Regions from separate parts of the Bacillus sp. NPDC094064 genome, predicted to be linked through region 2. Evidence: riboswitches for the same ligand, from Rfam matches in the RefSeq annotation. Region 2 holds a riboswitch; the other holds the start of a gene.
The links. Region 2 has a riboswitch for preQ1 ahead of ACQKNI_RS06685 (QueT transporter family protein). Riboswitches for the same ligand answer to the same signal wherever they lie in the genome.

Region 1 (3,421 bases), 230 kb from region 2:
TGAGTAGAAAGGTGATCCGAGCCGCTTTACTTGTTCTTGATCCATACCAACTCCTGTGTCTTTTATATACAGTTGTATATGTTTATGGTCTGGAACTAATGTAAGAATAAGGTCACCGCCGTTAGGCATTGCCTCAATACAGTTTTTAAAAATATTTAATAAGCATTGGTTCAGTTTTTGCTTTTCACCAGCTATAAAAAAAGATGTACTTTGTTTTATATAGTGTATACGAACATTTGTTAAATTGGCGAGAGGTGTAATTAAAGATAGCGCATGAAGTAATTCTTCCTCTACTTGTAATTGTTGTTCTTTTTCAATACTTGGTTTTGCAAAAGTTAAGTAATCCGTAAGAACATGATTTGCTTGTTCGATCCCATTAATGGCTATGTCGATATATAATTTTCGTTCCTTTTCAGAACATGTATCTGACTGTAAAAGTTGCAAAAATCCTTTCGTTGAAGTTAAAGGATTACGAATTTCATGAGAGATAGAAGCTGCCATTTCACCGATTAAATGAAATTTTTCAGCATTCATAAGTTCATTTTGAAGTCGAACTTGCGTTTGTAATATGTGTAGCAAATATAAAATAAGGATTGTGCCAATCATTGTACATATTTCGTATACGATAATATGCGGTATATAATCAGCCTTATTTGTAACCTCTGCAAGGAAAAATGGTATCCAGCCAAATCCGAATATGAGACTGTAAAAGACAGCAAGTGCTATTTTTATACGGTTAGAACTTCGGTTAAACAGTTTGTATGTTAATAGTAGAACAATAAACAAGAGAACCGAAGCGATAAGGGATGGGAAAACACCAACTCCTCCTAATAAAAAGCGGTATATGTTTAATACAGTTAAGATGGAAGCACCAGCAATAGGCCCCCCTGTTAATGTGCCGACAATTAATACGATATGACGCATATCAAATTGAAATCCATAATTTGTTTTTGCACCAAATGTGATACATAGTATGGTAGCGAGGCAACACAATACAATAAATATAGCTGAATTTAATTTAGGAGATCGTTTGCCTTTTTGATTCCAAAATAAGTGATAGATAAGCATCGTAACGAGAATGGATAATATATTTAAAAAGAGGTAAATAATAAAGAGTTTCAGTAGGATGCCCCCTCCCTTCTAATATTAGATTAATCATACTATAAAATGAAAAAAATGAAATAAAAATAGCGGAAAAATCAGAAATTTTTTATGGTAGTATACAATATGTTACAATAAGCTTTGTCAATGAAAGAAGAAATTCCGTGCACTGCACGGGAGAGGTTCGTGAACTCCCTCTATAAAAAACTATGGAAACAACAATATCTCTAGGTATTGTTTTGTTTTTTTATTGCGACAGTTCAAGAACGTTCTTTCTTCTTATTCGTAGTAGAGAAGGAGAATGAGTGAAATGAAAAAAGAAAAAGCGGTTGTTGTTTTTAGTGGTGGACAAGATAGTACAACATGTTTATTTTGGGCGATAGAGCAGTTTGCAGAAGTAGAAGCTGTAACGTTTAATTACAATCAGCGTCATAAGTTAGAAATTGATTGTGCAGCGGAAATTGCGAAAGAGCTAGGAATTAAACATACAGTACTAGATATGAGTCTATTAAATCAACTTGCTCCAAATGCATTAACGAGAACGGATATGGAGATTACACATGAAGAAGGTGAATTACCATCAACATTTGTGGATGGACGAAATTTACTATTCTTATCATTCGCTGCTGTATTAGCGAAACAAGTTGGAGCGCGTCATATTGTAACAGGCGTATGTGAAACTGATTTTAGTGGGTATCCAGATTGTCGTGACGTATTTGTGAAATCATTAAACGTTACATTAAATTTATCTATGGATTATCCGTTTGTCATTCATACACCACTTATGTGGATTGATAAAGCGGAGACATGGAAATTATCTGATGAACTTGGTGCATTTGAGTTTGTTAGAGAAAAAACATTAACATGTTATAACGGAATCATTGGTGATGGTTGCGGTGAATGTCCAGCATGTCAACTTCGTAAAGCAGGATTAGATACGTACTTACAAGAACGCGAAGGAGCGAGCAATTAATGGATAATTTCTTTGGATTTCGCATCGTAGAAAATTTGCAAAAAATGGACAAGGATATTCAGCGTAAACAACTTAAATATCATAATAAAAGAGTAATGGTCAGCAAGGAATTTACATTTGATGCAGCACACCATTTACACTGTTATGAAGGAAAATGTAAAAACTTACATGGTCACACATATAAAGTTGTATTTGGGATTAGTGGATATGTAAATGAAATAGGCCTTGCGATTGACTTTGGAGATATAAAAGAGATTTGGAAAAATGAAATAGAAATTTATTTAGATCATCGTTATTTAAACGAAACGTTACCTGCAATGAATACGACTGCTGAAAATATGGTCGTTTGGATTTATGAAAAGATGGCAGAAGCATTAACAAAAGATAATCGTGCGAACGAATATAAAGGAGCTCGTGTTGAATTTGTTCGTCTATTTGAGACGCCGACTAGTTATGCGGAAGTAAGACGGGAGTGGATGCTCGATGAGTAAAATCCCTGTCTTAGAAATATTTGGTCCAACTATTCAAGGTGAAGGAATGGTTGTAGGACAAAAGACAATGTTTATCCGTACAGCTGGCTGTGATTATAGCTGCGCTTGGTGTGATTCTGCTTTTACGTGGGATGGATCTGCTAAAGATCAAATTAAACAGATGACAGCGGAAGATATTTGGAATGAGCTTATTGCAATTGGAGGAGAAAATTTTTCTCATGTTACGATTTCAGGCGGAAATCCGGTATTGCTGAAAAATATTAAGTTTCTTCTTTCTATACTAAAAGAGAATGGAATGCGAACGGCAATCGAAACGCAAGGGAGTAAATGGCAAGACTGGTTACTTCAAATTGATGAGGTAACGATTTCTCCCAAACCACCAAGTTCGACGATGCAAACAGATTTTCAGAAGTTAGATGCTGTTATTCAGAAACTGGCAGGAAAAGATATTAGCTTAAAAGTAGTCGTATTTGATGATTATGACTTTGAGTATGCAGTTAAGATGCACGAACGTTATCCAGACGTACCATTCTTCTTGCAAGTAGGGAACGATGATACGAAAACAGTGGATGATGCAATGCTTATTAAAAAATTATTAGATAAGTATGAGTGGTTGATTGAGAAAGCTGTAAATTGTAAAGCAATGAATGATGCAAAAGTATTGCCGCAGCTTCATGCGTTAGTATGGGGAAATAAACGCGGCGTATAACGAGAAGGGATGTTTAACATGGCAGGAAGATTAGATGAAGATTTAAAAGATGTAACATTACTAGGAAATCAAAATACAAAATATTTATTTGAATATAGCCCAGAAATTTTAGAGGTATTTGATAATAATCATCCAAATCGTGATTAT
Region 2 (3,421 bases):
ATCGTTTAAATGAATTTCACTAAATGAAAATAGTAAACGCTTTTAGGAGGAATTGTAACATGCAAGGAAAAGTAAAATGGTTTAACAACGAAAAAGGTTTTGGATTTATTGAAATGGAAGGCGCTGACGATGTATTCGTACATTTCTCTGCTATCCAAGGCGACGGCTACAAAGCTTTAGAAGAAGGTCAAGAAGTATCTTTCGACATCACTGAAGGAAACCGTGGACCTCAAGCTGCTAACGTAGTAAAACTTTAATTCAACATATGATAGGAGATTACCTTACTTGGTAATCTCCTTTGTTTATTCCTTTGTATATTTCCGTTTTACAGAGCAAAAACTATGTGAAATGCGCACTATACAAAGGAGGAATTATTAATGGGATCAGAAGTAAATGATTTTGAAGAAGTGAAATTCCGTGTAGAAACAGCACAAAAAATGGTAGGGTCAGCGACAATTTCAATGGATCCAGATACATTAGAGCATGCCACTACTGCTGTAGAAGCAGCTCGCTCTCAGCTTGAAATTATGAAATCCGTGGCGACAGATTTAGATGAGCCATTTCTAATGAATGAGGAAAAGAAATTAAGCAAGTGCGAGCATCAATTAAACGAAGCAAAGCACTAAAAAAACATCCAGAGAATTTTCTCTGGATGTTTTTTTATGACAACTGTTCTCCATACTTTTTCAATGTTTCTCCAACTGTACATTGCCTAATACAAAATGAATGGGCGTAATATTTACTATTTGTCTTTCGATTATGTTCTCGCAAAAAACATCCTTCACAATATGTTTCTAATAAGTCATTTACCTCCGTAATGAGTTGCTTTTTATCCACCTTTGCACCTCTCTATTCGGTTATTTCTTTATGACTATCAATGACCGTCCCTTCTAATGCTTGCGTCGCTAATTGATGTGCTTCTTTATTTTGTTTTCTAGATATTGGCTCACATACAAGTTTTAATTTCATTTGCTTCGCCTTTTGTTCAATTTGGTCTAAATAATGATTTAAATGCTCATCATAGCAAGGCCATTCTCCGGACAATTGCTGCAGCACCACTTGAGAATCTCCGCGAAGTGTAACTGCTTCATACTTAATCCCTAATTCCTCGAGTATATTCATACCGTATAACAATGATGCATATTCCGCTTCATTATTATCATATATACCTTCCATATATGCATTGCGGCGAATTCGGTAGTTTGTATTTCCTTTTTTATAGTACACACATATACCGACTCCAGCTTCTTTCGTCTGCAAATCATACCCACCATCAAAATAAACATATATTTCTTGAAGCTCTTCCTCCACTTGTTTACTCAGCTTTTTCATTTCCTTTAATGACCATTCTGCATCCATTTCATCGTAAAATGAAAGTTCTTTCACTCTTCCTGTTTTCTCGAAGTCCTCCGCAAATTGAAGTGCTTCCTCTATGTTCATATAATCTGTTGTTAATTCCGTTTGCAAACCACGCTTCGTTTTATACAGCCATTGAATTTTATATTTCATACTAGATTCCCCTTATGTAAGACTTCTTATATATTTTATTATATTTTATCAAGAGTCACTGCAATATATTCACTATAATCACATACAAAAAGAGCTATCCCCTATAGGAACAGCCCTTTCATCTATTACATAAATCTTTCAAATTGTACTCGCTTATTAATCCAGTACATTACAGGCATACCAATTGCCATTACTACGAATTCACCCGCTGCACATGTTAACCAAGTCAACATAAATGGTAAATCAAATGCAAGATGAAGTTCGATTGCAATCATAAACATTGTAATCGTAAAGATCACTGTATTAAAAATCATACGAGCCCAAACACCTTTAATAAATCGCATCGAAATAATCGTTGCAACTAATGCAAGAATAGATTGCCCTACTCCAAATACTAAATCGTAAGCGATCATTGGTGAGAAAAAGAGATTCGTTAAAAATACACCTAATACAATCCCGTAAATTGCTTTCTTATTAAATACAATGAGATGATTAAACATCTCTGAAATACGAAACTGTACATTCGTAAAGCCAAATGGCTGAATAAGCATAGAAACAGCAATATATAATGCCGCTAAAATACCGTTACCGACTAATGTTCTTATATTCATGACAAAATCTCCTTAGTTTTTTTACGTGGGATGGTTTCGAACCACGTTATTCGTTTTTTAAGCAACAAGATTACATTGTACGAGGTGGCCCACCTTTCGTCAATAGATTCCTATCATAAACTACCTTTTTTCTTTTAGACAACGTATAATGAAACATATGAAATATTTAGGAGGTTTCACTTCATGACTGCAACAATTCAAAACGAAAAAGTGATCGTTTCCATCTCTGAAAAAGGTGCAGAATTACAAAGCGTTCGCTTAAAAGAAGACAACACAGAATATTTATGGCAAGGTGATTCTACTTATTGGGGGCGCCGCGCACCAATTTTATTCCCAATTGTCGGCCGATTAGTAGATAATACATACTATGTAGATGGAAAACCTTATTCTTTAACACAACACGGCTTTGCTCGTGATCTTACATTCTCTGTAAAAGAGCAAAGTGAAACAAAAATCACTTATATCGTTACGAGTAATGAAGAGACACTACAAAAGTATCCATACGAATTTGAATTACTTGTTTCTTATGAGTTAGAAGAACAAAATATACATGTTACATATGAAGTAAATAATCCTTCTTCAAAAGAGATGTTCTTCTCAATTGGAGCACACCCTGGATTCAATTTCCCATTAGTAGATGGCGAATCATTTACAGATTATCATCTATCTTTTAATGGTTCAGAACGCTTAGAAACAAGTGTACTAGAAGGACCTTATCTTTCAAATAACAAGCAATTAATCGCTGAAAACACGAATGAATTGCCACTTACATACGATTTATTCAAAAATGATGCACTTATTTTTGAAAATATGAATACGAATGAAATTTCGATCCGTTCTCATAAACATAATAAATTTGTAAAAGTAGAATTTGACGGATTCCCATTTGTCGGCGTATGGACACCAGGAAATAATGCACCTTTCTTATGCATTGAACCTTGGTATGGAATTGCTGATGAAGTGAAGCCAGCAAAAGATTTCAAAGAAAAAAAAGGAATTCAGTCTTTACAAGCGAATGAAACATTTACATGTCGTTATAGCATTACAATTGGATAAGTACTCTATCCCCTACTTTAAGAGCACTTTTAGGTAGGGGATAATCTCATAATTTGGAGGTTTCTCATTTTGATTGAAGTATATATTGATGGTGCAACAAAAGGAAATCCTGGCCCTTCTGGTGCTGGAGTGTTCATTAAAGGCGTACAACCGCCTGTACAATTATCATTACCACTTGGGACAATGTCCAATCATGAAGCAGAATACCATGCTTTACTTGCAGCATTAAAGTATTGCACGGAGCA

Region 1: linked by a shared signal. The riboswitch ahead of queC (7-cyano-7-deazaguanine synthase QueC) and the one ahead of ACQKNI_RS06685 (QueT transporter family protein) in region 2 are both predicted to bind preQ1.

What each region holds. Positions count from the first base shown of each region.
Region 1 covers NZ_JBNNUI010000002.1:178,902-182,322, forward strand. Annotated here, with positions in the region: gene ACQKNI_RS05455 (ATP-binding protein) at 1-1,068, opposite strand, end outside; PreQ1 riboswitch class I at 1,275-1,318, shown strand; gene queC (7-cyano-7-deazaguanine synthase QueC) at 1,412-2,074, shown strand; gene queD (6-carboxytetrahydropterin synthase QueD) at 2,074-2,565, shown strand; gene queE (7-carboxy-7-deazaguanine synthase QueE) at 2,558-3,274, shown strand; gene queF (preQ(1) synthase) at 3,293-3,421, shown strand, end outside.
Region 2 covers NZ_JBNNUI010000002.1:404,472-407,892, reverse strand. Annotated here, with positions in the region: gene cspB (cold shock-like protein CspB) at 60-257, shown strand; gene ACQKNI_RS06700 (DUF2564 family protein) at 378-626, shown strand; gene ACQKNI_RS06695 (zinc-finger domain-containing protein) at 661-837, opposite strand; gene ACQKNI_RS06690 (ribonuclease H family protein) at 850-1,509, opposite strand; gene ACQKNI_RS06685 (QueT transporter family protein) at 1,635-2,120, opposite strand; PreQ1 riboswitch class I at 2,127-2,171, opposite strand; gene ACQKNI_RS06680 (aldose 1-epimerase family protein) at 2,304-3,176, shown strand; gene ACQKNI_RS06675 (reverse transcriptase-like protein) at 3,246-3,421, shown strand, end outside.